2 regions of the Xanthobacter aminoxidans genome follow, and region 1 is predicted to be linked to the other one. Evidence: riboswitches for the same ligand, from Rfam matches in the RefSeq annotation. Region 1 holds a riboswitch; the other holds the start of a gene.

Evidence for each region. A riboswitch is a leader RNA that binds a small molecule or an ion and turns the genes downstream of it on or off. The one in region 1 is predicted to bind thiamine pyrophosphate.
Region 2: another riboswitch for thiamine pyrophosphate. It lies ahead of thiC (phosphomethylpyrimidine synthase ThiC); the one in region 1 lies ahead of thiO (glycine oxidase ThiO).

The regions. Positions count from the first base shown of each region.
Region 1 covers NZ_JBAFUS010000001.1:1,443,011-1,458,214, reverse strand. The annotation lists gene V5F74_RS06560 (carbohydrate porin) at 1-769, shown strand, start outside; tRNA gene V5F74_RS06555 (tRNA-Arg) at 1,141-1,217, opposite strand; gene V5F74_RS06550 (hypothetical protein) at 1,324-2,325, shown strand; gene V5F74_RS06545 (M48 family metalloprotease) at 2,346-3,896, shown strand; gene V5F74_RS06540 (universal stress protein) at 3,999-4,523, shown strand; gene rpsA (30S ribosomal protein S1) at 4,869-6,596, shown strand; gene V5F74_RS06530 (EF-hand domain-containing protein) at 6,752-7,156, shown strand; gene V5F74_RS06525 (carbonic anhydrase) at 7,267-8,019, opposite strand; gene V5F74_RS06520 (thiamine phosphate synthase) at 8,111-8,707, opposite strand; gene thiG (thiazole synthase) at 8,744-9,535, opposite strand; gene thiS (sulfur carrier protein ThiS) at 9,589-9,795, opposite strand; gene thiO (glycine oxidase ThiO) at 9,801-10,940, opposite strand; TPP riboswitch at 11,010-11,109, opposite strand; gene V5F74_RS06500 (Trm112 family protein) at 11,171-11,383, opposite strand; gene V5F74_RS06495 (DMT family transporter) at 11,579-12,466, shown strand; gene V5F74_RS06490 (aspartate-semialdehyde dehydrogenase) at 12,530-13,564, opposite strand; gene V5F74_RS06485 (hypothetical protein) at 13,809-14,162, shown strand; gene cysT (sulfate ABC transporter permease subunit CysT) at 14,351-15,204, shown strand, end outside.
Region 2 covers NZ_JBAFUS010000001.1:593,732-608,935, reverse strand. The annotation lists gene V5F74_RS02710 (sigma-54-dependent Fis family transcriptional regulator) at 1-1,379, opposite strand, end outside; gene V5F74_RS02705 (hydantoinase/oxoprolinase family protein) at 1,697-3,850, shown strand; gene V5F74_RS02700 (hydantoinase B/oxoprolinase family protein) at 3,930-6,260, shown strand; gene V5F74_RS02695 (acetone carboxylase subunit gamma) at 6,403-6,909, shown strand; gene V5F74_RS02690 (protein-methionine-sulfoxide reductase heme-binding subunit MsrQ) at 7,155-8,048, opposite strand; gene V5F74_RS02685 (tellurite resistance TerB family protein) at 8,225-9,346, opposite strand; gene V5F74_RS02680 (alpha/beta fold hydrolase) at 9,530-10,129, opposite strand; gene V5F74_RS02675 (thymidylate synthase) at 10,159-10,953, opposite strand; gene V5F74_RS02670 (hypothetical protein) at 11,252-11,515, shown strand; gene bioB (biotin synthase BioB) at 11,744-12,703, opposite strand; TPP riboswitch at 12,852-12,984, shown strand; gene thiC (phosphomethylpyrimidine synthase ThiC) at 13,067-14,941, shown strand; gene cimA (citramalate synthase) at 15,035-15,204, opposite strand, start outside.

The DNA of each region.
Region 1 (15,204 bases):
CTACATCTTCAACTGGCCGGTGAGCCAGTGGGGTGGCGTCCTGAAGGTTCATCTCACCGATGACCTGACCTTTTCAGCCGCCGTCTACGACGAAAACCAGACCTATTTGTCGGTTCAGGCGAAGTGGGCGCTGCTGCCCAGCTGGCCGTCCGGTTCCGAGGGGGCCCTGGTGCCCCTGGAGCTGAAATGGACGCCGACGCTCTGGAATCTGTCGGGCACCTACAAGATCGGGGGATGGTTCGATACCGCGACCGCGGATAACGCCGTCACGAGCATCAACGGGCAGCCCCAGCTTATCTCGGGGCTGCCCTATGCCCAGGATTATGGGCGCTACGGCTTCTATGTTTCCTTCATCCAGCAGCTGACCGGCAATGCCCAGGGGCCGAACCCGAAGCAGGGATTGTGGAGCTTCTTCAACTTCACCTATGCCGACCCGCGGACCTCCACACAACTCTATCAGGTGGCGTGGGGCCTTCAGCAGCACGGCACGTTCGCAGGCCGCCCCGATGACGACATCGGCTTCGCCATCGGAACGACCGGCATCAATCCGCGGCTCGCAACCGCGCAGGCCGAGGCCAACTGGCTGGGGCTCGGCCCGGGCTATGTGCAGCACAACGAATACGTGCTGGAAGCCTATTACGGGTTTCAGGCAACGGGCTGGCTGAACCTGAAGGCCTCGCTGCAATACGTCATCGATCCCGGCGGCTACACCTCGCCCGTCAATGAAAACGCCTGGGTGGTGGGCCTGCGCACGACGGTCGCCTTCTGAGGGCGCGCCCGGCCGTCAGTTCACGGCTGGGGGAACGGCCCCGACGGCCGGTCATGCGGAGTCACGATCATTCTCGGGTTCGAGAGCTGACACCCGCCGACAGCCGCCAGCACCACGGCCATGATCACCACGCGCCCGATCCTGCCCATTCTTGCCCCCAACCTTGTCTCTGCAACCAGAGCGGTATGCACGTTGCGAGCTATGCGACCAAGTAGCATGACGCAAGGGCGCAGATCGTCAGCTGGATGCGGTGCGCCAGGTTGGCCCGGAAGGCATTGACCGTCACGCTGTCTGCGCACTGGCCGACATAGGCCATGCCGAGGCCGACCTGTTCGCTGATGCGCAGAGCATGGTTAATTCATTGAAAACTATGGTGTCCCGGAAGGGATTCGAACCCCTGACCTGCGGTTTAGGAAACCGCTGCTCTATCCTGCTGAGCTACCGGGACACGCCCTCCTTCTAAATCGCGGCACGCCGGGAGGGAAGGGGCCGGATGGCGGCTTCCCCCGTCCGAGGCGGGAGCCGGACGCCGGCGTAAGGCGGCGTAAGGACAGTTGATCGGGCCGGCCTTCAATCCGGAGGGCGGTTGCCGCTATCGTTGCCGCATGACGCTAGGCCATTCATCAGCGCGCGCAGGGGGGCGCAGCCACACGCATTCATTGCGGGCGCTGGCGCGTCTTCTGGCGGTGGGCGGTCTGGCCCTTGCCGGTGGGCTGATCCTCGAAACCATCTCTCCTGCCGCCGCCCGCCCGGCGCAGAGGGCTGCCGTCCCGGCGGCCACCGATTGCGCAGGCGGCGGGACGGATGCGGCCGGGAGCGTGGCGCGCTGGAGCGATGCGGGGGCGCTCGCACTTGCCGACGGCCGGAGCCTCGCCCCGGAAGGCGTCGCCTTGCCGACCCGGCTCTCGCCCGACCCGCAGATGCTCGCGGTCGCCGCGGATGCGGCGGCTTCGGTGCTCGATGGCTGCGCGGTTACGCCGGCCACGGCCACGCTCGATCGTCACGGCCGTCTTGCCGGGACGGCGCGGCTCGTCTGTCCGGCGGCGGGAGACGCCCGGCGGGAGGATCTTGCCACGGCGCTGGTTCGGGCCGGGGCAGGCTATGCCACGGCGGAAGGGGATACCTTCTGTGCCGCCCAGCGCCTTTCTGCCGAAGCAGAGGCGCGCATCGCCCGCCGGGGCATCTGGAGCCTGGCCTCGGCGGTCGCCCCGGCCGGCGATGAAAAGGCCATGGCGGAACGGCGCGGCCTTTTTTCCGTTACAGAAGGAACGGTGCTCGCCGTCGGCGGACGCGACCGGATTTTTCTGAATTTCGGGGCAAGCTGGAAGCAAGATTTCACTGTCATGCTGACGAGGGAGGATTTCGCCACAATCTTGGGCGATAGGCTCGATCCTGCCATCTTGCGCGGAGCCCTTATCCAGGTAAGGGGCGTCGTCCGCGAGGAAGGTGGGCCGGCCATGGCGCCGCGGCGGCGGGGCGAGGTGCTGCGCATCGAGGGCAAGGTCGAAAACCTGCCCGATGCACAGGCGCTGCCGTCGAGGCGCCGGGAGCGGTGAACGGAAGCATGAGGTGCTGGGTGCGTGAGGCGCTGAGAGGGCAGGGTGCGGCGAGGCGGGTTCGGGCGGAAGCGCCTGCGCGCGCGCTTGCCCGGCGCTCCGGCCTGCGCGCGCTGTTCGCCTGTGCCGCCGTCGCGCTCCCTCTGTGGCTCACCGGGTGCGCTGGCATCGACCTCGATCAGGTGAGCGTGCCGCTCGCCTCCACCGGCGCGGCATCCGAATTCGCCGATATGTCGCCCAGCCAGCGGCGCGAGCATGAAAAGCTCGTGGCGAGCTATGGCGGGGCCTATGACGATCCCGAGCTCAAGGCGCTGATCCAGAAGGTGGTGGAGCGCCTTGTCGCGGCCTCCGAGCGGCCGGACCTGAAATACCGCGTCACCGTTCTGAACTCGCCGGCCATCAACGCCTTCGCCCTGCCGGACGGCTCGCTCTACGTGACGCGCGGCCTGCTGGCGCTGGCCAACGATACGTCCGAGCTGTCTTCGGTGCTCGCCCACGAGATGGCTCATGTCATCGCCCGCCACGCCACCATCCGCGAGGACCAGGTGAAGCAGGCGGTGCTGGTGAGCCGCGTCATCTCCGACGTGGTGAACGATCCCGATCTCGGCGCCCTCGCCATGCAGAAGAGCCGGCGCACGCTCGCCTCGTTCAATCGCGGGCAGGAGCTGGAGGCGGACGCCATCGGCGTCGGCATCGCCGCGCGCGCGGGATTTGACCCTTATGGCGCCTCGCGCTTCCTGACCGATATGGGTCGCTTCTCGGAGATGAAGAGCACGGCCTTCTCCGGCTCGTCCTCCACCACGCCGGACATGGACTTCCTGTCGTCCCACCCGGCGACGCCGGAGCGTATCTCCATCGCCATCGCCAATGCCCGCCAATATGCCCCGGCGGCGGGGCCGTCGGACGGCGAGCGGGACCGCAGCGCCTATTTCAGCGTCATCAACGGCATGGTCTACGGCGACGATCCCAAGGAAGGCTTCGTCCGCGGCCGCAAGTTCCTGCACCCCAAGCTCGGCTTCACTTTCATGGCGCCGGAAGGCTTCTCGCTGGAGAACACCTCCCAGGCGGTGCTCGGCGCCACCCAGACCGGGCGCGAGGCGCTGCGGCTCGATGCGGTGCGCATCCCCGCCGACCAGTCCCTGGGGCAATATCTCTCCTCCGGCTGGATCGACGGGGTGGAGATCAACACGGTCGAATCGCTCACCGTGAACGGCTTCAGCGCGGCGACGGCGGTGGCGCGCGGCGACCAGTGGTCGTTCCGCATGTTCGCCATCCGCTTCGGCTCGGACGTCTACCGCCTCATCTTCGCCGCCCGCGAGCTGACGCCGGAGCTGGACAAGCAGTTCCGCGCCGCCGCCGATACCTTCCGCCGCGTCTCCTCGGGAGAGGCGGACACGGTGAAGCCGCTGCGCGTGCGAATCGTCCAGGTGGGGCTCGGCGACAATGTGGAGAAGATCGCCGGCAAGATGCAGGTGCCCGACCGCCCGGTGGAGCGCTTCCTCATCCTCAACGGGCTCGATGCCAATGCCCGGCTGAAGTATGGCGAGAAGGTCAAGATCATAGCCGACTGAGGGGCGGGTGCCCCATTCTCCGCTCCCGGCGATTTGATGGCGCGCAAGCCGCTATGCCGCCCCCCGCTGCTATGATCTCGGCTCTCGTTGCGGGAGGGAGCCATGTACAAGAAGATTCTCGTCGCCACCGACTGCTCGGCGCTGTCGGACCTTGCGGTCTCCCACGCCGTCGCGCTCGCCGCGGCGCTCCACGCGGCGCTTGTGATCGTCACCGCCAGTGAGCGCTTCCACCTCTTCAGCACCGAAGCCGACCAGATCGCCGATACGGAAGCCGAATATCGGCGCCAGACCGGGCGAAAGGCCGAGGCGGTGCTCTCCCGGGCCGCCGCCACCGCCGCCGCAGCGGGCGTCGAGGCGAAGCAGGTGCATGTGGAGGACGACCAGCCCTTCCACGGCATCATCACCACCGCCGAAGCCGAGGGCTGCGACCTGATCGTAATGGCTTCCCATGGCCGCCGGGGCCTGTCGGCCGTCGTCCTGGGCAGCGAGACCACCAAGGTGCTCACCCACTCCGGCCTTCCCGTGCTGGTGGTGCGGGAGGAGGTGGCCCCTGCCGTCCAGGCCAAGCCCGCGGGCAGCGTAGAGTGGCCCGAGCCCAGCCCGGCCTTCCTCGCCCCCGGCCGCTGAGCGCGCCTTCCGGACGGCCAGCCTTGTGGGAGCAGGATTGCGCGAGCCCTTGCGCCAGCGGGGTTTTTGCCCTATGTGAGCCCGGTTCGTGGCCGCGCTCCCTCAAGCGGGGAGCCGCCCGGGTGGGCAGGGACCGGCGGTATACGCGGTCCTGATCGTCGGAGGCAGCCCGCCCTGGCTTTCTGTGAGCGCGCATCGACACTCAATTCATCGCCTGTGCCGCCCGGCCTTCGCGCCGGCCCGCCGCTTTTGCGGCGGCCGTTCGTCATTCCCTCGGAATGGCGGGCATCCGAGCGGTTCGGGCCTCGCAACACGAGATGCCGGCGCAGCAAGTCTGGAGCGTGAATGTCCGCCGTAGAAACCACCCGTGAGGATTTTGCCGCCCTGCTCGACGAGAGCTTCGGCCGCGCCGACACCAATGAAGGTTCGGTGGTCAAGGGCATCGTGGTCGCCATCGAGAAGGATCTGGCGATCATCGATATCGGCCTGAAGACGGAAGGGCGTGTCGCCCTGCGCGAGTTCGCCGGCCCCGGCCGCGAGAACGCCATCAAGGTGGGTGACGAGGTCGAGGTCTATCTCGAGCGCGTCGAGAACGCCATGGGCGAAGCCGTCCTCTCGCGCGACAAGGCGCGCCGCGAGGAGAGCTGGGTCAAGCTCGAGAAGGCCTTCACGGCCAACGAGAAGGTCTTCGGCGTGATCTTCAATCAGGTTAAGGGCGGCTTCACCGTCGATCTCGACGGCGCCGTGGCCTTCCTGCCGCGCTCCCAGGTGGACATCCGCCCGATCCGCGACGTCGGCCCGCTGATGCACAACCAGCAGCCCTTCCAGATCCTCAAGATGGATCGCCGTCGCGGCAACATCGTCGTCTCCCGCCGTACCGTGCTGGAAGAGACCCGCGCCGAGCAGCGCCACGAGCTGGTGCAGAACCTCGAAGAGGGTCAGGCCATCGACGGCGTGGTCAAGAACATCACCGATTACGGTGCGTTCGTTGACCTCGGCGGCATCGACGGCCTGCTGCACGTCACCGATATCGCCTGGCGCCGCGTGAACCACCCGACCGAGGTGCTCAACATCGGCCAGACGGTGAAGGTCAAGATCATCAAGATCAACCACGAGACCCACCGCATCTCGCTCGGCATGAAGCAGCTTCTGGGCGATCCCTGGGAGGGCATCGAGGCCAAGTATCCGGTGGAGGCCCGCTTCAAGGGTCGCGTCACCAACATCACCGACTACGGCGCGTTCGTGGAGCTGGAGCCCGGCATCGAGGGCCTCATCCACGTCTCCGAGATGAGCTGGACCAAGAAGAACGTCCACCCCGGCAAGATCGTCTCCACCTCCCAGGAGGTCGAGGTTCAGGTGCTGGAAGTGGATTCGGCCAAGCGCCGCATCTCCCTCGGCCTCAAGCAGACCCTCCAGAACCCCTGGGAGGCCTTCGCCGAGAAGTATGCGCCCGGCGCCGTGGTGGAAGGCGAGGTCAAGAACAAGACCGAGTTCGGCCTGTTCCTCGGCCTCGATGGCGATGTGGACGGCATGGTCCACCTCTCCGACCTCGACTGGAACCGTCCGGGCGAGCAGGTGATCGACGAATACCGCAAGGGCGACATGGTAAAGGCCGTGGTGCTCGACGTGGACGTCGAGAAGGAGCGCATCTCCCTCGGCATCAAGCAGCTGGCCGGCGATCCCTTCGCCGACGCGGGCGAGGTGAAGAAGGGCGCTGTCGTGACCTGCGAAGTCACCGACGTGAAGGACGGCGGCATCGAGGTGAAGCTCACCGGCACCGACCTCTCCGCCTTCATCAAGCGCTCCGAGCTCGCTCGCGACCGCAACGACCAGCGCCCCGAGCGCTTCTCGGTCGGCGACAAGCTCGACGCCCGCGTCACCCTGTTCGACCGCAAGGCGCGCAAGGTGCAGGTCTCCATCAAGGCGATGGAGATCGCGGAAGAGCGTGAGGCCGTGGCCCAGTTCGGCTCGCAGGATTCGGGCGCTTCGCTCGGCGATATCCTGGGTGCCGCGCTGAAGCAGCGCGCCGCCGACACGGCTGACACCGCCGAGGAGGCGGACAAGGAAGACTGATCGCTCCACGCGATCGGATTTCTCTGAAGAACGAAGGGCCGGTGCATTGCACCGGCCTTTTTTTCAACCCATGCGCCATTCAGACGCCGACTGGCATCCTTGTGCTGGGATCAGCGCAGAAGTATCCAAGTCTGGTTGTCAATGGGAGGTTTGCCATGAAGCGCAGGATGATTTCCCTCGGCGTCGTCGCCGCGGTCTCGCTCGCCGCCACGGGTTCGGCCTTCGCCCTCACCGGCAAGGAGTTCCTTCGCAAGTACAACAAGGACAAGGACAGCACCGTCGAGATCGTCGAGGCCATCGACCTCGGCACCAAGGTCTTCAAGGCCATCAATCCGGACAAGGACAAGACCCTTGAGGCCGCCGAGACCAAGGGCCGGCTGACCGACGAGGATTGGGCCGCCGTGAACAAGGACGGCGACAAGACCCTGGAGCTGGACGAGTGGCTCATCATCGTGCGCAAGCGCTTCAACGATGCCGATGCCAACAAGGACGGCAAGCTGACCGAGGCCGAGCTGGATTCCCCCGCCGGCCAGCAGCTTCTGCTGCTCATCGCCAAGTGAAGCTGACGGCACGCCGCGCCTGATGCGGCTGGGGAGGGCGTGGCGTCCTCCCCCAGTGAAAAGCGTGTAGGCGCGCCGCTGTGGCGGCGCTCCTTGTCCCAGTCGCTGCTTCAGTTGAGACGCAGCAGGAAGCGCCGGTTCACCGCCTGCAGCGGGCGGGCGTTCATGGGGAAGATGGCGCGGAAGGCGTCGATGTCCGCCTGCGCCACCTCGATGGGCGCCCCGAACACGTTCCAGTCCACGATTTCCGAGCAGGGCGGCGTGGTCAGCGACCCCTCGTAGCGATAGGTGCCGCGCGCCGACGGCAGGAAGCCGGCCGGATCAAGCGGCGCAGCCAGCGTCTTGTCCCCGGTCTTGCGCGGCGCGGCAGCCATGATCGAGGAGAAGCCGGCATTGGCGGCGCCGGGCACCATGAACACACCGGCCACCAGCAGCCCGCCTTCAGGCGCTGCATGGACGAAATGGGCTTCCATGGCGGTGCGCTTGCCGTCGATCGCGTGCTCGCTCGGCGCGTGGAAGTGGAACTGCTTGAGCGCGTAGGTCTTGCCGCCCATGGTGGCGGTGCCCCCGTCGCCGGTCACGTCGGCCTGGATGGTATGGCCGTTGTTCACCACCTTGTAGGCGAACGGCTTCCAGGCAAGCACCGGGCCGGCGCTCTCCGCCTTGACGGCGCCTTCGAGATTGATCGGCGATTGCTGGCTGCCCACCGAGCAGGCCGAAAATCCCTTTTCGAGCGAACCCCATTCCTGCGGTCCGCCGTGGCCTTCATAGGTCCAGTGCGCTCCCTCGGAAGCGCGGGCGGCGTTGGCGCAGACCGGGCAGGCGACAAGGCCCGCAAGCAGCGTGCGACGATTGATGGTCATTGAATTGCCCCTTGTATGGCGGTTCCTCCGCTGCGGCCAAGCTTACCAGCGCTGGGGATACTCGCAAAAGCCGATACTGTTCCGGGATGGATCAGATTGCGGCTGACGCGGCTGCTGCCAGGGCGGCGAAGGCGGCTCGCGGATCGTCCGCGCGCATGATTCCCCCCATGACCGCGACGCCCTTGGCCCCCGCGGTGAGGCAGGCCGGCGCCGTCTCTGCGTCGATGCCGGCGAGCGCGACCACCGGCACGGCGCTCGTGCGGGCGAAGGCCGAGAGCCCTTCAAGCCCCAGCGCCGGTCCGTATCCCGGCTTGGATCTTGTGAGGAAGACGGGGCTCGCCGTGATGTAGTCGAGCGCGGCCGGATCGGCGGCGGTGGCCTCCGCCAGGGTGTGGGTGGACAGGCCGATCAAGGCCCCCGGCCCAAGGAGCGCCCGTGCGGCCTTCGCATCCCCGCCGCCGGAGAGGTGCACGCCGTCCGCAGCGGCGGCCTGCGCCAGCGCGGGCGGGCCATGCAGCGTCAGGCGGGCATCGAAGGGGGCTGTCACGGCGCGCAGGCGGGCGAAGAGGGCGATCTGCGCTGCGGCCGGCAGGTCCTTCTCCCGCAGGCTCACCCATCTGCACCCGCCGGCGCAGGCTGCGGCCACCACGTCCGCCAGATCGCCCCGCGCCAGCGTGCGGTCGGTGATGAGGAGCAGCGGCGGCGTCGGCAGATGGGGCAGGGGTCAGCTCCCGACCAGACCGAACTCGGGGCTGGAGGCCTCCGCGTGCAGCTTGCGCGGGATGCGGCCGGCGAGGCGGGCGAGGCGGCCGGCGTCCACCGCGTGGCGGAAGGCGGTCGCCATGCGCACCGGATCGAGCGCCTTGGAGACCGCGGTGTTGAGCAGCACTGCCGAGCAGCCCAGCTCCATGGCAAGTGCCGCGTCGGACGCCGTGCCGATGCCCGCGTCCAGCACCACCGGCACGGGCGAGCGGGAGCAGATCAGCTCGATCATGTGCGGATTGGCGATGCCGAGGCCGGTGCCGATCATGGAGCCGAGCGGCATGACGGTTGCGGCGCCGAGGTCCGCGAGCTTCTGGCAGGTGACGGGATCGTCGTTGCAATAGGGCAGGACGACGAAGCCGCGCGAGACCAGCTCCTCGGTGGCCTTCAGCAGCTCCTCCACATTGGGATAGAGCAGCTCGCGGTCGCCGATGACCTCCAGCTTCACCCAGTCCGTCTCCAGCGCCTCGCGGGCGAGTTCGGCGGTGAGCACCGCATCCTTGGCGGTCTGGCAGCCGGCGGTGTTGGGCAGGATGTGCACGCGGCCGGTGAGGAGGTCCGTCAGGCTCTCCTCGTAGCCGGCGAGGCTGATGCGGCGGATGGAGGCCGTGGCCATCTCGCTGCCCGAGGCGGCCAGCGCATCGAGGAAGACCTTCTGGTTGGGATAGCCCGCCGTGCCCAGGAACAGCCGCGACGAGAAGGTGCGGCCGGCGATGACGAGGGGATCGGCGTTGGGATTTTCGAACGCGCTCATGGTGCTTCTTCCCGGCGCCCGCGCACGAGCGCTCTGTTCTGTTCGGCCGGGGCTCAGCCGCCCTGCTTGGCCTCGATGATTTCCACGGCGTCGCCTGCGGAAAGGCGCGCGTCGGTCCAAGTGCGGCGAGGCACCACCGCGCCGTTCACCGCCACCGCGATGCCCTTGCGCTCCGGCTCAAGCCCCTTGGCGACGAGCAGGTCGGCAACGGTGGCGACGGGATGCGCTTCCTCGGCGCCGTTCACCTTCAGGGCCAGCATGGCGCTCACTCCGCCGCCGCGCGCGGCGGGCCGAAGCGCTCCGCGCCGAAGGGCCGGGCCACGTCCGCAATGGTGCCGCTGAGAATGTGGTCGGCGATCACCTGCGTCGTCACCGGCAGAAGGAGGATGCCGTTGCGGTGGTGGCCGGTGGCGTAGACGAGGCCGTCCACCTCCGGGCTCGGGCCGAGGATGGGCGCATCGTCCCGGCTGCCGGGGCGGAAGCCGACCCATTGCTCGACGATGCTCAGCTCTTCCAGCGTCGGCAGCGCCCGCCACGCATGGGTGAGGAGCGCGAGCTGGCCGCCGGCCGTGAGGTCGGTGTCGAACCCCTTCTCCTCGGTGGTGGCGCCGAGGATCAGCCGCCCATCGCGCCGCGGCACGAGATAGGAGCCCGGCGCCCACAGCACGTGGGAGAGGATGGGTGCCGCCGGGTCCATGCGCAGCGAAAGCATCTGCCCCTTGATGGGGCGCACCGGCAACGGCGTCGCCGGGGTAATGTCCACACCCCGGCTCCAGGCGCCGGCGGCCAGCACCACCACGTCGGCGGCATGGTGGGTCTCGCCGGTGACGACGCCGGTGGCCCGGCCGCCGGCGGTCTCAACCCGGCTGACCGGGGTGTGTTCGTGAAGCGTCGCGCCGGCCTTCAGCGCGGCGATCTTCAGCGCGGCGGCAACCTTGCGGTTGTCGACCTGATGATCCTCCGGGCTCAGCACGCCGCCGGCGAGGCGGGGGGCGAGATAGGGCTCGCGCCGACGCACCTCGGCGGCGGTGAGCCACTGGACGGGCAGGCCGAGGCCCTGCTGGAAGGCGAATAGGTGGCGCAGCTTAGCGAGATCGTCCGCCGTGAGGGCGATGGTGATGGTGCCTTCGGTGCGCAGGTCCACCTCTTGTCCGGAGGCATGCTCCAGCTCCGCCGCGAAGGCGGGCCACAGGGTCTGGCTGGCGCGGTTGAGGGTGAGCAGCCCTTCCTCGCCGGGCTCGGCCTCGGCGCAGGCGGCCAGCATGCCCGCGGCGGCGCGGCTCGCGCCTTGCCCGGTCTCACCGGCGTCGAACAGGTCCACCGGGCAACCCGCCTCGGCGAGGCGCCACGCGAGGGCGAGGCCGATGACGCCGCCGCCCACGATGGCCACATGGGGACGGGCCACACGCGGTTTCGCCTTTCCCGCCGGTGCAGAGCCGGCTTGCGATGAAGGTGCGAATGTAAACTGCGACAAGCTCTCGCTCATCGGCATCTCCCTACGCTGGCATGATCCAGACAGGTTCGATGGGTGTGATCTCAGCCGCGCATGATGCGCGGCACCCCAGGCCGTGTCTGTTATTTATTCATGCCGGCCGCAGAACTGCAAGAGGCGGAGCGCCCGGGACGAGGCGGACCTCAGCGGTTGAGTTCGCTTTCGTCCAACTGGCGCGCCTCGTCGGCGAGCATGATCGGGATGCCGTCGCGGATGGGATAGGCGAGGCGGGCGGCGCGGGAGATCAGCTCCTGGCGCTCGCGGTCATATTCCAGCGGCCCCTTGGTGAGGGGGCAGACCAGGATTTCGAGCAGCTTGGGGTCGACGTCGTGGCCGGGACGCTGGGACTGGATCATGTTCTCGCTCTTTGGTGCCGCGCGTTTCGAGGGCAAAGGGTCCGCGGCGCGCCACCATAGCGGCGGCGGGGTGGCCTTTCACCAGTGATTTTCGCGACATCACGGCCGCTGATGGGCATATCACGCGGTTTCGCTGTCTTTCCGCCCCCGCAGCCCCTAATGAAGCGGCCTTGGAATCGCGCCCTCGGGAGCCCAATGGATCGACGCTTGGCCCTCGGGCTTCTTCTCGGCTTCGTCGCGGTCGTGATGTTCGGCGCGACGCTGCCGCTCACCCGCTTCGCGCTGCACGATTTCAGCCCCTGGTTCATCAGCTTCGGCCGCGCCGCCTTGGCGGGCTTTGCGGCGCTCGGGCTGGTGCTGGCGCTGCGCCGGCCGTGGCCGTTCGGCCAGCCCAAGGTGCTGTGGCGCCTCGCCGTGTCCTCCGCCTGCCTGATCTTCGTGTTCCCGCTGGCCATCGGCGTCGCCACCCAGACGGTGCCGGCGGCCCATGGCGGCATCGTGCTCGGCCTTCTGCCCCTGTGCACGGCCATCGCGGCCATGCTGCTGGCCGGCGAGCGGCCGGGCCTCGGCCTGTTTGCCGCGAGCGCGGTGGGGGCCGGGCTGGTGGTGGCCTTCGCCTTGCGCAACGGCGCGGGCGGCGCGCTGGGGATGGGCGACAGCCTCTTGTTCCTCGGCGTCATCGCCTGCGCCATCGGCTACGCGGTCTCCGGCGGCCTCGCGCGCACCATGTCGGGCTGGGAGGTGATCGCGTTCATGCTGATCCTCTGCCTGCCGGTGACGCTGCCGCTCGCGCTCCTCACCTTTCCATGGGGTGGGGCGGGCACTGTGGCAGGCGCCTCCTGGGCGGCACTGGTCTATCTCGGCCTCTTCAGCCAGCTCATCGGCTTCTTCTTCTGGAATGCCGGGCTCGCCATGGGCGGCATCGCCCGCGTCGGCCAGATGCAGCTCCTTCAGACCTTCGTGACGGTGGGACTCGCCTGGCCCATCAATGGCGAGGTGCCGGACGCAGAAACCGTGGCCTTCGCCGCGGGCGTGGCGCTGGTGGTCGCGGTGGCGCAGCGGACCCGCTCCCGGCCGCGCTGATCCCGCAAAAGCAAACGGCCCGCCGAAGCGGGCCGTTCGTCAGTTTCCAGAATGCCGGAAGGCTCAGGCCGCCTTGGAACGGGCGGTGATGAGCTTGCGGTTCACCAGCACCTCGGCGATCTGCACCGCGTTCAGAGCGGCACCCTTGCGCAGATTGTCCGACACGCACCAGAAGGCGATGCCGTTGTCCACGGTCGGGTCGTCGCGCAGGCGGGAGATGTAGGTCGCGTCCTCGCCGGCCGCCTCGTGGGGGGTGGCATAGCCGCCCGGCTCACGGGTGTCGATGACGAGGATGCCGGGCGCCTCGCGCAGGATCTTGCGCGCGTCGTCCGCGGACAGCTCCTTCTCGAACTCCACGTTCACCGCCTCGGAGTGGGAGATGAAGACCGGCACGCGGACGCAGGTGGCCGTGAGCTTGATCTTGGGGTCGAGAATCTTCTTGGTCTCGGCCACCATCTTCCACTCTTCCTTGGTGAAACCGTCGTCCATGAAGACGTCGATCTGCGGGATGAGATTGAAGGCGATGCGCTTCGGGAACTTCTTCGGCTCCACCGGATCGGAGACGAAGACGGCGCGGGTCTGCGAGAACAGCTCGTCCATGGCATCCTTGCCGGCGCCGGAGACGGACTGGTAGGTGGAGACCACCACGCGCTTGATGGTCGCGGCATCATGCAGCGGCTTCAGCGCGACCACGAGCTGCGCCGTGGAGCAGTTCGGATTGGCGATGATGTTCTTCTTGGTGAAGCCGACGATGGCGTCCGCATTCACCTCGGGAACGATCAGCGGCACGTCCGGGTCCATGCGCCACTGGGAGGAATTGTCGATGACGACGCAGCCCTGCGCGCCGATCTTCGGCGACCACTCCTTGGACACGGCTCCACCGGCCGACATCAGGCAGATGTCGGTGTCGGAGAAGTCGTAAGTCTCAAGCGCCTTCACCTTCAGGGTTTTATCGCCGTAGGAGACTTCCACGCCCTGCGACTTTCGCGAGGCGAGCGCGACGACCTCGTCCGCGGGGAAACCCCGCTCGTCGAGGATCGAGAGAATCTCCCGGCCCACGTTGCCCGTGGCGCCGACGACGGCGACCTTGTAACCCATGATGTTCCTCGGATGTCTCGGCCCATGCGGCCGAAGACCGTGCTTTTAGGCCGAACCCCCTGGCCTTGCAAATCGAAGATTCGCGATCGGGCACGGCATCGGCGCATTGAACTGTTGCGTCAACGCAACGCGCCGGCGTCGAGAAGGCGGGAACATGGCACCGAGGAGGCGGGTTTCCTTGCGCAGGGGACAAACGTCTATTAATCCAGTCAAGGTCGGCCCTGCGCCGATCTGGGAGGATGCCATGGGTTTCGCGTCGTTCACCACCTTCGCTGCTTTCGCCCGTTCGGGCCTGAAGACGGCGCTCTCGGTGTCGCTGGCGGCGGCAGCCATTGCGGCGACCACCGGTGCCTTTTCCATCGCGTCCGCCGACAGCGCCGAGGCGCAGACGGTGAAGAAGCGCAACCGCATCGTGGTGGAGCGCCGCTCCTATCTCGATGCCGGCACGGTGGTGAAGCCCGGCTCCAAGTCGTACCTCGATTACGCGCTGCCGCCCGGCTATTTCTACCCGACCTATGGGCCCACCGCCGCCGGCCCCGGCCCCATCACCGGCCTGCGCTGGCCGCTGCCGGGCGCCTTCGACCTGCCGGGCTTCTGAGCCTCGGCCGAAGGAGAAGACGGAAGGGGCCGCCTCGCGGCCCTTTTTTGTGCGGCGAAATCACAGCGATTTATCGGTGTTTAATTTTTATCCCGGCCAAGCATGACATTTCCGCTTGTGCGCGCCATAACGGCCCTATGCCGCGCCGTCGGCCCGACCTTCCAGCGCAAGATGCCCCTTAAGAGCCCATGCCCCGCCCTCGCTTCGCGCTGCCGATGCTGAGCCGCCAGCCCCGCCGCAGCGTCATTCCGGGCTTTCGGCTCTCGCTCGGCCTCGCACTGCTCTATCTCGGCCTCATTGTGCTCCTGCCCATCGGCGCGCTGCTGCTGAAGGCGGCGGACGTGGGCTTCGAGCGTTACATCGCCATCATCACCTCGCCGCGCACGCTCGCCTCCTTCCAGGTGACGCTCACCACAGCGGCGCTGGCGGCGCTGTTCAATGCCATCTATGGCCTCGCCCTCGCCTGGGTGCTGGTGCGCTACGAATTCCCCGGCAAGCGCCTGCTGGATGCCATGGTGGACGTGCCTTTCGCCCTGCCCACGGCGGTGGCGGGCCTCGCGCTGACGGCGCTGTTCGCCAAGAACGGCTGGTTCGGCGCGCCGCTGGCGCAGTGGGGGATACAGGTGGCCTACGCCCCGGCCGGCATCGTCTGTGCCATGGCCTTCACCTCCATCCCCTTCGTGGTGCGCACGGTGCAGCCGGTGCTGGAGGACATGGAGCCGGAACTGGAGGAGGCGGGCGCGACGCTGGGCGCGAGCGACCTCACCATTTTCCGCCGCATCATCTTCCCCACCATCTTCCCGGCCTTCCTCGCCGGCACGTCGCTGGCCTTTGCCCGCTCGCTCGGGGAGTTCGGCGCGGTGGTGTTCATCGCCGGCAACCAGCCGTTCCGCACCGAGATCGTGGCGCTGCTCACCTTCATCCGGCTGGAGGAATATGACTACGCCGCCGCCGCGGCGATCGCCGTCACCATGCTGGGCCTCGCCTTCATCATGCTTCTGATCGTGAACGCCGTGCAGGCGTGGCATCAGAAGTTTGCGAT
Region 2 (15,204 bases), 850 kb from region 1:
CAGAGGAGGCCGCCGTCCGCCGCCTCCACCTTGCCCTGCTTGCCGGCGGCGTCGGCGCCGGTGAAGGCGCCCTTCTCGTAGCCGAATAGCTCGCTGGCGATGAGATCGCGCGGCAGGCCGCCGCAATTGAGCGGCACGAAGGGGCCGACGGGCGCGCGCACGCCGTGGATGGCGCGGGCGAACACCTCCTTGCCGACCCCGGTCTCCCCTTCCAGCAGGATGGGCAGGCCGCTCTCCGCCATGCGGCGGGCCTTGGCCTTCACCTCCTCGATGATCGCGCTCTCGCCGATGATGGCATCGAACGACAGCGGCTCCAGCTCCCGTTGCGGATCACGCGGTGAAGGCTTCGGACGCCGCGCGGCGTGGAGGACCACCACGCCGCCGATCTCCTCGCCATCCTCCCGCACGATCTCCACGCTGGCGCCGGGGAGTAACTGGGCGATGCGGGCGGCCCAGGCGTCGGGCGTCACGTCCTTCAGGGCGGTGAGGCGGCCGTCGGCGATGAGGCGATCCGAGCGGCGCGCCGCCTCCTTCAGGGCGCGGTCGGTGGAATAGATCAGCGCGCCGGAGCGGCCGAAGGCGAGGATTTCCTCGGTGAGCCAGAGCGAGCGCTTGGAGAGGAAATGGCGCAGCACCTGCTCGTGCTCCATCTCCATGCGCCGGCCCAGCACCGCCTCGATCTGGTGGGCGAGGGCCACCGCATGGGCGAGGTTCTGCGGGTTGAAGGTGTCGGTGGAGCCCGAGATGTCCACCGCCCCGATGATCTCCCGGTCGAAGGGATGGCGCACCGGCGCCGCCGCGCAGGTCCAGCGCTGCACCGGGGCGCAGAAATGCTCGGCGGCGTGGATCTGCACCGGTCGCCCGCAGGCAAGCGCGGTGCCGATGGCGTTGGTGCCGATCTCGGCCTCGCACCACAGGCCGCCCTGCTGGAGCTTCACCTCCTGCCCGGTGTCGAGGGCCCGCGCGTCCCCCTCCGCCTCGAGGATGGTGCCGTCGGGGTCGGAGAGGATGAGCATGGAATGGGCGTCGGAGAGCAGGTGGCGCGCCTCTTCCATGGCGAGGCGCGCGGCGGTGACGAGGCGGTTGTTCTGGTGGCGGCGGCGGAACAGCTCCGCCTCGCTGACCACGGGGGCGGCCGCGCGGTCGGCGGCGATGAGATGAAGGCGGGAGCGCTGCCACGACGCCATCACCGCCGGGCGGATGACGGCGGAGGCGGCGCCGTCCTGGTGAAACTGTTCCCAGGCACGCGCGATCTCGCGATGTGGCACCAGCTCTGCCCTCCAGGCCGGGCGGCGCGGCGTTCCCGTGGTCGCGCCGCCTGAGCCATTGGCCGGCAGGCCGCCTTGGCCGGTGGCCGAGGTGCCCGCAGGCGGGTTCACTCCCTGAAATGCCGCGTTCTGACCGCCGGCATCGAGGCCGGCGGCGGCGGCTTTGGCGGGAGAATACGCGCACTTTCACGTCGCTCGCAAGTCCGGCCGGCCGCCCCGCGGCAGTCGTCGTCTGAAACGATCCGGCGGCGGACAACAAGTGTCCGGAAATCGGACAGTCGAAGACTTCCAGATTACATGACGCATTGCACAAAGATCAGGAGAATCCTCGCATTTATACAGTCGAGCGCGGATGGCACGCATCCTGCCCCTCATGCTGCGAGCCGGCACCGAAAAGCCAACGCCGGCACGACAGGGAGGAAACCAGCGTGAACGTTCCCGTGGGAAACCTGCGCAGCGTCCAGGTGCTCGGCATCGATGCCGGCGGCACCATGACGGACACCTTCTTCGTGGACCAGGACGGCGACTTCGTCGTCGGCAAGGCCCAGTCCACGCCGCAGAACGAGGCCCTCGGCCTCATCGCCTCCTCTGAGGACGGGCTCGCCAACTGGGGCATGTCGCTCCACGACGCGCTCGCCCAGCTTCAGACCGGCGTCTATTCCGGCACCGCGATGCTCAATCGCGTGGTCCAGCGCAAGGGGCTCAAATGCGGCCTCATCGTCAATCGCGGCATGGAGGATTTCCACCGCATGGGCCGCGCGGTGCAGAGCCACCTCGGCTATGCCTATGAGGACCGCATCCACCTCAACACCCACCGCTACGACCCGCCGCTCGTGCCCCGCCAGCTCACCCGCGGCGTCATCGAGCGGACAGACATGATGGGCAGTGAGGTGATCCCCCTGCGCGAGGCGAGCGCCCGCGAGGCGGCGCGCGAGCTGATCGCGGAGGATGTGGAAGGCATCGTCATCTCCCTGATGCACTCCTACAAGAACCCGGTGAACGAGCGCCGCGTGCGTGACATCGTGATCGAGGAAGTGGAGAAGAGCGGCAAGAAGATCCCGGTCTTCGCTTCCGCCGATTACTATCCGGTGCGTAAGGAAACCCACCGCACCAACACCACCATCCTCGAAGGCTACGCCGCCGAGCCCTCGCGCCAGACGCTCTCCAAGATCTCCAACGCCTTCAAGGAGCGCGGCACCAAGTTCGACTTCCGCGTGATGGCGACCCATGGCGGCACCATCTCCTGGAAGGCGAAGGAGCTGGCCCGCACCATCGTCTCCGGCCCCATCGGCGGCGTGATCGGCGCGAAATATCTCGGCGAGGTGCTGGGCTACAAGAACATCGCCTGCTCGGACATCGGCGGCACCTCGTTCGACGTGGCGCTCATCACCCAGGGCGAGATGACCATCAAGAACGACCCGGACATGGCCCGGCTCGTGCTGTCCCTGCCGCTGGTGGCGATGGATTCGGTGGGCGCCGGCGCCGGCTCCTTCATCCGGCTCGATCCCTACACCCGCGCCATCAAGCTCGGCCCGGATTCGGCCGGCTACCGGGTGGGCGTGTGCTGGAAGGAGAGCGGCATCGAGACCGTCACCATCTCCGACTGCCACATGGTGCTTGGCTATCTCAACCCCGACAACTTCCTCGGCGGCGCGGTGAAGCTCGACCGGCAGCGCTCGGTGGATGCCATCAAGGTGCAGATCGCCGACAAGCTCGGCCTCTCAGTGGAAGATGCGGCCGCCGGCATCATCGAGCTGCTGGATTCCGATCTGCGCGATTACCTGCGCTCCATGATCTCGGGCAAGGGCTATTCGCCCCAGAGCTTCGTCTGCTTCTCCTACGGCGGCGCCGGACCGGTGCACACCTATGGCTATACGGAAGGCCTCGGCTTCGAGGATGTGATCGTGCCCGCCTGGGCGGCCGGCTTCTCCGCCTTCGGCTGCGCGGCGGCTGACTTCGAGTATCGCTACGACAAGTCCCTCGACATCAACATGCCGCCGGACGCCCCGGAGGCGGACAAGGTGAAGGCGGCTGAAACCCTTCAGGCGGCGTGGGAGGAGCTGACCCGCAACGTGCTGGAAGAGTTCAAGCTGAACGGCTATTCGGCCGATCAGGTGACGCTCCAGCCCGGCTACCGCATGCAGTATCGCGGGCAGCTCAACGACCTGGAGATCGAGAGCCCCATCGCCACCGCCGGCACGGCGGCTGACTGGGACCAGCTCACCGACGCCTTCAACGCCACTTACGGCCGCGTCTATGCGGCGTCCGCCCGCTCGCCGGAGCTGGGCTACTCGGTCACCGGCGCCATCATGCGCGGCATGGTGCCGATCCCGAAGCCCCGCATCCCCAAGGAGCCGGAAGAGGGCGAGACCCCGCCGGACGAAGCAAAGATCGGCACCCGCAAGTTCTATCGCAAGAAGAAGTGGGTGGATGCGCAGCTCTACAAGATGGAATCCCTGCGCCCCGGCAACCGCGTCATGGGCCCCGCCATCATCGAGTCCGACGCCACCACGTTCGTGGTGCCCGACGGTTTCGAGACCTGGCTCGACGGGCATCGCCTCTTCCACCTGAAGGAGGTGTGAGGGCAGGACTCCGTCATGCCCCCTCTCCCGCACCGGGAGAGGGGAGCAAACCCAAACAATCTCAAGAGGAAACGAACCCATGAACGTCAACGTCAACCAGACCAGCCTTCAGGGCGCCACCCGCGGCATCGTCCGTGGCGGCGAGACGCTCAAAGAGCATCGCGACCGGCTGATGACGGCCACCAAGGCCACCGGCCACTATGCCGGCCTCAAGAAGCTGGAGCTGCGCGAGAGCGAGCCCATCCTCTACAACAAGCTGTTCTCGCGCCTGCGCGCCGGCGTGGTGGATGCGCGCGAAACCGCGAAGAAGATCGCGGCCTCTCCCATCGTCGAGCAGGAGGGCGAATTGTGCTTCACCCTCTACAATGCGGCGGGCGACAGCCTTCTCACCTCCACCGGCATCATCATCCATGTGGGAACCATGGGTGCGGCCATCAAATACATGATCGAGAACGAGTGGGAGGCCAATCCGGGCGTCCAGGACAAGGACATTTTCTGCAACAACGACTGCCTCATCGGTAACGTCCACCCCTGCGACATCCACACCATCGTTCCCATCTTCTGGGAGGGCGAACTGATCGGCTGGGTGGGCGGCGTCACCCACGTCATCGACACCGGCGCGGTGGGGCCGGGCTCCATGGCCACCGGGCAGGTGCAGCGCTTCGGCGATGGCTACCAGATCACCTGCCGCAAGGTGGGCGCCAACGACGAACTGTTCCGCGACTGGCTGCACGAGAGCCAGCGCATGGTGCGCACCACCCGCTACTGGATGCTGGACGAGCGCACCCGCATCGCCGGCTGCCACATGATCCGCAAGCTGGTGGAAGAGGTGGTCGCGGAAGAGGGCATCGAGGCCTACTGGAAGTTCGCCTACGAGGCGGTGGAGCACGGCCGCCTCGGCCTTCAGGCGCGCATCAAGGCCATGACCATACCCGGCACCTACCGGCAGGTGGGCTTCGTGGACGTGCCCTACGCCCATGAGGACGTGCGGGTGCCCTCCGACTTCGCCAAGCTCGACACCATCATGCATGCCCCCTGCGAGATGACCATCCGCAAGGACGGCTCCTGGCGGCTGGATTTCGAGGGGTCGAGCCGCTGGGGCTGGCACACCTACAATGCCCATCAGGTGAGCTTCACCTCCGGCATCTGGGTGATGATGACCCAGACGCTCATCCCCTCGGAGATGATCAACGACGGCGCCGCCTACGGCACCGAGTTCCGCCTGCCCAAGGGCACCTGGATGAACCCGGACGACCGCCGCGTCGCCTTCTCCTATTCCTGGCACTTCCTGGTGTCGGCCTGGACGGCCCTGTGGCGCGGCCTGTCGCGCTCCTATTTCGGCCGCGGCTATCTGGAGGAGGTGAACGCGGGCAACGCCAACACCTCCAACTGGCTGCAGGGCGGCGGCTTCAACCAGTATGACGAAATCCACGCCGTGAACTCGTTCGAGTGCGCCGCCAACGGCACCGGGGCGACCGCGGTGCAGGACGGCCTCTCCCACGCCGCCGCCATCTGGAACCCGGAAGGCGACATGGGCGACATGGAGATCTGGGAACTGGCCGAGCCGCTGATCTATCTCGGCCGGCAGATCAAGGCCTCCTCGGGCGGCTCCGGCAAGTATCGCGGCGGCTGTGGCTTCGAGAGCCTGCGCATGGTCTGGAACGCCAAGGACTGGACCATGTTCTTCATGGGCAACGGCCACATCTCGTCCGACTGGGGCCTGATGGGCGGTTATCCCGCCGCCTCCGGCTATCGCTTCGCCGCCCACCAGACCGGGCTGAAGGAGCTGATCGCCTCCGGCGCCGACATCCCGCTCGGCGGCGACACCGACCCGGAGAACCCCACCTGGGACGCGATGCTGCCCAAGGCGCAGATCAAGCGCGACAAGCAGGCCATCACCACCGAGGAGATGTTCTCCGACTACGACCTCTACCTCAACTACATGCGCGGCGGCCCCGGCTTCGGTGATCCGCTCGACCGTGAGCCGCAGGCGGTGGCCGACGACATCAACGGCGGCTACGTGCTGGAGCGCCTCGCCGGCGATGTCTACGGCGTGGTGGTGAAGAAGGGGGCCGGCGGCCTCGTGGTGGTGGACGAGGCGGCGACCAAGGCCGCCCGTGCGGACATCCGCAAGGCGCGCATCGCCAAGTCCGTCCCCACCCGCGAGTGGATGAAGGGCGAGCGCGAGAAGATCCTCGCCAAGGATGCGGGCACCCAGGTGCAGCAGATGTTCGCCGCCTCCTTCAAGCTGGGCCCGAAGTTCGAGCGCGAGTTCCGGGCCTTCTGGGACCTGCCGGAGAGCTGGGTGCTGAACGAGGAAGACATCGGCATCCCCACCTACGGCTCGCGCTACTCCATGGACATCTCCGAGCTGCCGGACGTGCGCACCGTGCAGTTCGTGGAGGAGTGATCCCTCCACTGGGCGGCGGTCCGCGCCGCCGCCCGCTTTTTCTTACGGCCGTCATGGCCGGGACAAGCCCGGGCATGACAAATCCAGAAAGCCCTCTCCGCGCGGAGAGGCGAGGAAACCCAGAAATATTCAGGAGGAAACCATGTCCTATACCCGCGCCAAGATCGTCGATCTCGTGGAAGGCAAGATCGATCCCGATACGCTGCACCAGATGCTCTCCACGCCGAAGGACCCCGAGCGGTTCGTGACCTATGTGGAGATCCTGCAGGAGCGCGTTCCGTGGGATGAGAAGATCATCCTGCCGCTCGGTCCGAAGCTCTACATCGTGCAGCAGAAGGTCTCGAAGAAGTGGACCGTGCGCTGCGAGTGCGGCCACGATTTCTGCGACTGGAAGGACAATTGGAAGCTGCATGCCCGCGTCCACGTCCGCGACACGCCGCAGAAGATGGAGGAGATCTATCCCCGCCTCATGGCCCCGACGCCCTCGTGGCAGGTGATCCGGGAATATTTCTGCCCCGAGTGCGGCACGCTCCATGACGTGGAGGCGCCGACCCCCTGGTATCCGGTGATCCACGACTTCCAGCCCGACATCGACGCCTTCTACACCGAATGGCTCGGCCTGCCGGTGCCGGAACGCGCCGCGGCGTGAGGCGGTCTCCTCTGTTCCCCGGACCAGCGACGGCGAAGCCGGAGCGCCGATCCGGGGTCCAGGGGAAACACCCGCGCAGCGGGGCCAAGCCTCAGAGCGGCGGGGCAGGAAGCGCCTTCGGCGGTCTGTTGCGCTGGACCCCGGATCGAATTCCACTTCGTTGCATGCGTCCGGGGTGCGAGACGGGTTCAGCCCGGCGTCACGCGGGAGGAAGGGGGCTCAGGGCACCCCTTCCTTTCGCCGTTTCAGGCGCCGGCGCCTTCCGTACTTCCGGTCATCGTATTTCCAGTCGTCGTCTTGCCGGTCATCGCCGCGCGGCGGCCGGCGGCACGGGGGGCGGGCGGGTTGATGGCGGCCAGCGCCGCCACGCAGAGGCCGATCACCAGCACCCACACGGCCGGGCGGGGGCCGAGGTCGAGGGTGAAATTGGCATCCAGCACCAGAAACGGGTCCACCCGCGTCGCCAGCGCATACCAGAGCATTTCCACGCCCGCCGTGAGCGCTGCCCCGGCCACGGACAAGCCCGCCATGGCGAGGGGCGAGACGGCCTTCCCGCCGCGCCCGGCGACGCGGAAAGCGAAGAGCAGCAGGAAGATGCCGGCCATCAGCACCGGCTCGGTGACATCAAGCTTCGACTGCATGAAGAAATGCACCGAGCCCAGCACCGCGATGGCGTAGACGGCCATATGCAGCCGGTTCCAGCGCGTCGCGCCGAGCCGCCGGATGGCGCCGTCGGTGGAGGTGGCGCCCAGCGCCACGAGCAGCCCCACCGCTACCGCGCCGATGGTGAGATAGATGCGCAGCACGATCTCGCTCAGCGCCCGGCCGAAGCCCTGATCGATGATGTAGAGCGTGAGGTGCAGCGCCGCGTATCCGAGCGCGGCGAGGCCGAAGATGCGCCGGCCGAAGTGCAGCTTCGGCATGTTGAACAGCCGCCGCAGCGGCGTCACCGCCAGCGTCACCGCGAGGAAGCGGATGGCCCACAGGCCGGTGAAATGGATCGCCTCGGTCCACGGCCGCGCGCCGAGCTGGCCGTTGGCGGCAAGGCCCACGAGCCACACCGCCGGCAGGATGCTGGAAACGAGGAACAGGGTCTTCTCGGGGCTGAAACGGCCGGACCGCTCGTGAAACAGGGGCATCGGGACCTTTCGGCAAAGCTGCGCAGGCGCCCGCCCGGCGCCTGCTTCCCCTTACGCCGGCCCCTGCGGCAGCGTTACGGCCGCGGCCTGCACGATGGCGTGAACTTCAAGCCCGCGTGGCGCCTGAGCGGAAGCACATTGCAAGCCCGCGTGGCGCCTGAGCGTGGCGGACTTCCTCAGGCGTTCAGCTCGCCTTCGATCTGCGCCTTGAGGCCGGGTTCGATGCCCAGCGCGCCGGCGAGCCAGTCCAGATAGGCGTGCTCGGCGTCGTTGTCCGGCCGGATGGCGAGGGCGGAGGCCGCGTAGATCTGCAGCGCAGCCTCCGGCGTCGTCGCGGCGGCGACCACCTCGTTGGGGTCCACCGGCGTGGTGAGGATGGCGATGAGGGCATCCCGCTGGGGAGAGCCGGCACCCATGCGCTCCAGCCCGCCGCCGATGCGCGAGACCTCCTCCTCATCGATCTCCCCGTCGGCCTGCGCGGCGGCCGCCATGGCCGAGAGCAGCACGCCGGAGAAGGCTTCCGGCCCACCCGGCGCGGCGGCGGGGGAGAAGGCGGCGTCCGGCGTGCCGGAGGTGAAGGCCGCGCGTCCGCCGGCCCCCGCCTGCCACTTGCGGTACGCCTTCCAGGCCAGCATCCCCATGATGGCGAGGCCGCCATATCGCATCAGGTCGCTGCCGCCCGAGGCGGAGGGTTGATGGCCGGGCTGGGGCGAGGGCTGCGGCTGGCGATAGTCGGAAGGCGGGACCGGCTCCGGCTGGGGATAGCCGCCGGCCGTGGACGAGCCGCCGCGGCCGAGGGCCTCCGAGGCGAGATCGCCGAGACCTCCGCCCGCGCCGCCCGACATGCCGCCCCCCTGCGTGGAGCCGCCGGACGGCCCGCCCGCGCCACCACCGAGAATCTGGCCGAGAATGTCCTCCAGCCCGCCGGAGGAACCGCCCGCTCCGCCGCCGGACGGACCACCCTGCGGCGCTCCGCGTCCGCCGCCGAGCACCTGGCCCAGGATGTCGCCGAGGCCGCCGGGCAGTCCCGACGGCGCTCCGCCCGATCCGCCGCGCTGGCTGCCGCCGCCGAGCACCTGTCCGAGGATGTCGCCCAGCCCGCCCGGCAGGCCGCCGCCGCCCTGCGCGCCGCCGCCCGCGCCACTGCCGCCCGCGCCGCCGCCGAGCACCTGTCCGAGAATGTCGCCGAGCCCGCCCGGCAGTCCGCCTCCGCTTTGCTGCGCGCCGCCGCCCCGCACGCTGCCCGAGCCGAGCGCCGCGCCGATGAGCTGTCCCAGAAGATCACCCGTTCCGGCCATGGCTTCCTCCCTCAAGGTGCCGCTGCGCGGGGCAAGGCCCGGCCGCGATCGGGCTGCTACAGCCCTGTTGAGTCCAAATGCGGGCATGATCTTGCTTATGGGGCCGCCCGATCCCGCGCGTGAGCTAAGGACGAAGTCCGCACCCGGACAAGCCCGAAGATGCTCCGCCCCGGCTCAATAGGCTTACGAAGTCGCGATCAGATGACGCCGGATCTCGTCCGCTACCGCCGCCGCGTGGGTCTGCGCCAGATCATGTCCCGCCCCCGGCAGGATGCACAGGCGCGAGTTTGGCAGCAGGCGCGCCAGCCTTTCCCCGACCGCCACCGGGCTGATGGGATCGGCGTCGCCCCACAGCAGCAGCGTCGGCGCGCGGACCGAGGGCAACCGGTCGGAGAGATCCGCGACGGGATCGGCGATCCACCGCGCCGCGTGCGGGAAGGCGCCGAAATAGTCCGGGCGCCAGTCTTCTCCGCCGAGATCAGCCACCGGAACCCCGCCGGAGGTGACGCACAGAACGAGTGTCCGGACGAGGTGGGGGAAGGCGAGTGCGAGCCTGAGCGCGATGTAGCCGCCCATGGACTGGGCGACGATGGCCACCGGCTGGCGCATCCGGTCCGCGACCTGCCCGACGAGATCATCGATGCTGTTCACGTCCGCGCTGGCCGGCTGGCTGCCCAGTCCGGGCCAGGAGAAGAACATGCCGTCCCATGCGGCCCGGGCCGCGACGGGCTTCCAGAACCCGGCGTCTCCCGTTGCGCCGGGCAGGAACAGCGTCTCGATCATGGTTTGGCGGGCCGGATGGCTGCGGGCGGCTAGACCGCCACAGGGGCCTTGATGGCCGGGTGGGGATCGTAGTTCACGATCTCGATGTCCTCGTAGCGGAAGGCGAAGAGGTCGCTCACCGCCGGGTTCAGCCGCAGGGAGGGCAGGGCGCGCGGGGTGCGGGAGAGCTGCTCGCGGGCCTGATCGAGGTGGTTCACATAGAGGTGCGCATCGCCCAGCGTATGGACGAAGTCGCCGACGCCGAGCCCCGTCACCTGCGCCACCATGTGGGTGAGCAGCGCATAGGAGGCGATGTTGAACGGCACGCCGAGGAACACGTCCGCCGAGCGCTGGTAGAGCTGGCAGGAGAGCTTGCCCTCCAGCACGTAGAACTGGAACAGGCAGTGGCAGGGGGGCAGGGCCATCTTCGCCACGTCCGCCGGGTTCCAGGCGGTGACGATGAGGCGGCGCGAATCAGGGTTGCGGCGGATATCGGAGACCACCTGCGCGATCTGGTCGATCACGCCGCCCTCCGGCGTCGGCCACGAGCGCCACTGGTGGCCGTAGACCGGGCCGAGATCGCCCTTGGCGTCGGCCCACTCGTCCCAGATGGAGACGCCGTTTTCCTTGAGGTAGCGGATGTTGGTGTCGCCGGCGAGGAACCACAGAAGCTCGTGGACGATGGATTTCAGGTGCAGCTTCTTGGTGGTCACGAGGGGGAAGCCGCGCGCCAGATCGAATCGCATCTGGTGCCCGAACACCGAGAGGGTGCCGGTGCCGGTCCGGTCGTCCTTGCGCACGCCCTCATCGAGAATGCGGCGCAGGAGCTGATGGTAAGCTTCCATTAGGTATGTCCGGCCAAGATCAAGCGCCATAAGGCTTTCGCCGTCCGACTTTAGCCCGCCCGCCCGGATGCGGCCAGCACCCGCCGGCCGCCATCCACATGCCGGCGGGAACATGGTTGCCGGCTTCTTATGGCAAGGCTGACGCTGGGACAGGTGTGGCACGGTGGGGGCAGATGGCGAAAAAGTGAGGGATTTCCGCAGCGTATGACCCTTGGAGACCCCCTTTTTCGCCACGACCCGGCCGTATTAGACCAGCAAGAGCACGCACCAAGACTCGTGACGATCAAGGGCAAGACACATGAGCTCCCAAACCAACCTCACGGCAGCGCTGCTCGAGGTTCGCGCCTATCTGGCGCAGGAAGCGCAGGCCGAGGATTTCCGCAACGAGGCCGCCTGGGAGGCGGGATCGAGCCGCGAGGAGCACGCCGCCAGCGATGCCCTCACCCGGCTCGACGAGGTGCTGCGCCAGGTCAAGGCCCAGCAGCGCCCGAACAAGGAAGACCGCGCCCAGTCGCGCAACCACGACCGGGTGCGCCTGCACCACGCTCACCTCGCGGCGTGAAACGTGGCGAGGCGGCCCATGGCTGCCTCGCTCCCCGGCCAAGCGACGGCGCAGACGGAGCGCTGAGCCGGGGACCAGGGGAGAGTCCGGCGCAGCCGGCGATTCTCCTGAGCCGTTGAATTGAAGCGCCTGCGGCGGTTTCTTGCGCTGGACCCCGGCTCGCATTCCGCTGATCGCTGCATGCGTCCGGGGTGCGAGGGTCTCCTGATCTCCGCCTACCCCCGCCCATCAGGCGCCGCCGATGGCCTCGAACAGCGCGGCATCCGCGCCGAGGCCGGCATTGGGGGTGGTGAGCAGCGTGTCCCCGTAGAACACCGAATTCGCCCCCGCGAGGAAGCACAGGATCTGCGCCTCGCGGCTGAGGGCAGCGCGTCCGGCCGAGAGGCGCACCCGCGAGGCGGGCATGACGAGGCGGGCGGTGGCGACCATGCGCACGATCTCCAGCGGGTCCACCGGCGGGCGATCGGCCAGCGGCGTGCCTTCCACCGCCACCAGCGCATTCACCGGCACGCTTTCGGGATGCGGATCGAACCCCGCCAGCACCTGCAGCATGGCCGCGCGGTCGCGCATGGTCTCGCCCATGCCGATGATGCCGCCGGAGCACAATTCGATGCCCGCCGCGCGCACGCAGGTGAGGGTGTCGATGCGGTCCGCATAGGTGCGGGTGGTGACGATCTCGCCGTAGAAATCCGGCCCCGTATCGAGATTGTGGTTGTAGGCGGTGAGCCCGGCCTCGGCGAGGCGCTGGGCCTGATGCGGCTCCAGCATGCCGAGCGTCACGCAGGCTTCCATGCCGAGCCCGCGCACGCCGCGCACCATCTCCAGCACGGCGTCGAACTCGCGCCCTTCCTTCACCCGCCGCCACGCCGCGCCCATGCAGAAGCGCTCGGCGCCGTTGGCCTGCGCCTGCCCGGCGAGGGCGATGACGGAGGCGGGATCGAGGAACTTCTCGCGCGTCAGGTCCACTTCCGCATGGCGGGCGGACTGGGAGCAATAGGCGCAATCCTCCGGGCAGCCGCCGGTCTTGATGGAGAGCAGGCTCGCCCGCTGCACTTCGTTGGGATCGTGATTGGCGCGGTGGACGGCATTGGCCCGGCCGACCAGCTCCAGCAAGGGCAGGTCCATGAGGGCCGCGATCTCGTCAACGGTCCAGTCGTGGCGGATCGTGCCGTCTTCAGCCATGCCCATATGCCCATGCTCCTTGCGATGTGGGAGGGCTGGTCTAGTCGGCTTCGCGGCGCGTTCCAATACCGCCGGCATTCCCAATTGGGTGACTTGACCTATGCGCGTGCTGCAGTGCAGCGTTGACATTGGGCTTTCGTATACATCACAGTGTCACTGTTCCAAGGGGGGTCCCGGAAGGGGCTGAGATATCGCAAGTTCGCGGGGGTCATGCTCCGCGGCGCCGCGATGACCCTTCGAACCTGATCCGGGTCATACCGGCGAAGGGATCGGAACTTGTGCTTCCCGGCGCTCAGCGTCGCTCCGCACCCGTCTCCTAGCTCAACACCCCGGTTCTCGTTGAAAGCGCAAGCTGAACGGAGATCCGCAATGCTGGACGAAGCCTCGACGTCCTCCCTGAAAGTCACCACCGGGCCGCTGCCCCATTCGCGCAAGGTGTTCGTTTCCGCCACCCGGCCGGACGTGCGCGTCGCCATGCGCGAGATCGCGCTGACCGATCCGTCCGAGCCGCCGGTGAAGGTGTACGACACCTCCGGCCCCTATACCGACCTCGATGCCGTCATCGACCTCACCAAGGGCCTGCCGCAGCTGCGCGCCCAGTGGATTCGCGAGCGCGGCGACGTGGAAGAGGTGGAGGCCCGCGCCGTCCGCCCCGAGGACAACGGCCTGAAGGAGGGCCAGTCCTCCACCCTGCCGCAGTTCGATCTCTCCGGCCGCAGGCCGCTGCGCGCCAAGGCGGGCAAGCGCCCGACCCAGATGGCCTATGCCCGCGCCGGCATCATCACGCCCGAGATGGAATATGTCGCCGCCCGCGAGAACCTCGCCAAGGTGAACGGCGGCGCCCACCCCCACCATCAGGCCATGGGCCTCGGCGCGGCGATCCCCGCCGAGATCACGCCGGAATTCGTGCGGCAGGAAGTGGCGCGCGGCCGCGCCATCATCCCCAACAACATCAACCACCCCGAAACCGAGCCGATGGCCATCGGCCGGAACTTCCTCGTGAAGATCAACGCCAACATCGGCAATTCGGCCGTGACCTCGGGCGTGGCGGAAGAGGTGGACAAGCTGGTGTGGGCCACCCGCTGGGGCGCCGACACGGTGATGGACCTCTCCACGGGCAAGAACATCCACACCATCCGCGAATGGATCATGCGCAACTCGCCGGTGCCCATCGGCACCGTGCCGCTCTATCAGGCACTGGAGAAGGTGAACGGCGTCGCTGAGGACCTGACCTGGGAGATCTTCCGCGACACGGTGATCGAGCAGGCCGAGCAGGGCGTGGACTACATGACGGTGCACGCCGGCGTGCGCCTGCCCTTCGTGCCGCTCACCGCCAACCGCGTCACCGGCATCGTCTCGCGCGGCGGCTCCATCATGGCCAAGTGGTGCCTCGCGCACCACAAGGAGAGCTTCCTCTACGAGCATTTCGAAGAGCTGTGCGAGATCCTCGCCCAGTATGACGTGGCCTTCTCCCTCGGCGACGGCCTGCGCCCCGGCTCCATCGCCGACGCCAACGACGCCGCGCAGTTCGCCGAGCTGGAGACGCTCGGCCAGCTCACCGAGATCGCCTGGAAGTACGACTGCCAGGTGATGATCGAGGGCCCCGGCCACGTGCCGCTCCACCTCATCCGCGAGAATGTGGAGAAGCAGCTCAAGGTCTGCCACGAGGCGCCGTTCTACACCCTCGGCCCGCTGGTGACGGACATCTCCCCCGGCTACGACCACATCTCCTCCGCCATCGGCGCGGCGATGATCGGCTGGTTCGGCACGGCGATGCTCTGCTACGTCACGCCGAAGGAGCATCTCGGCCTGCCCGACCGCGACGACGTGAAGACCGGCGTCATCTCCTACAAGATCGCCGCCCACGCCGCCGACCTCGCCAAGGGCCACCCGGCCGCGCGCATCCGCGACGATGCGCTCTCCCGGGCCCGCTTCTCCTTCCGCTGGCGCGACCAGTTCGCGCTCTCGCTCGACCCGGAGACGGCCGAGCGCTTCCACGACGAGACGCTCCCCGCCGAGGGCGCCAAGGTGGCGCACTTCTGCTCCATGTGCGGGCCGAAGTTCTGCTCCATGAAGATCTCGCAGGAGCTGAAGCTGGAAGCCGGCGACATCGCCCGCGCCCAGGCCGACAACCTCGCCTCCTCGGGCATGGCCGAAATGGCCCAGAAGTTCCGCGACGGCGGCGGCCTGATCTACACGCCCGCCCCGGAAGTCGCGCCGCCCCCGCCCGCCGCGGCGGAGTGAGGGCAGGGCGCTGACGGCTCCAGCGCAGGACTGAAAAAAGAAAAGGCCGGGCCTTCGCAGCCCGGCCTTTTCACATTCCGGCTCGCGAGCCCGTCAGGCCGGCGCGCCTTCCTTCAGCAGCTTCCAGGTGATGGAATCCAAGAGCGCCTCGAAGGAGGCGTCGATGATGTTGGGGGAGACGCCCACCGTGGTCCAGCGGTCGCCGGTCTCGTCCGCGCTCTCGATCAGCACCCGCGTCACCGCCTCCGTGCCGCCGTTGAGCA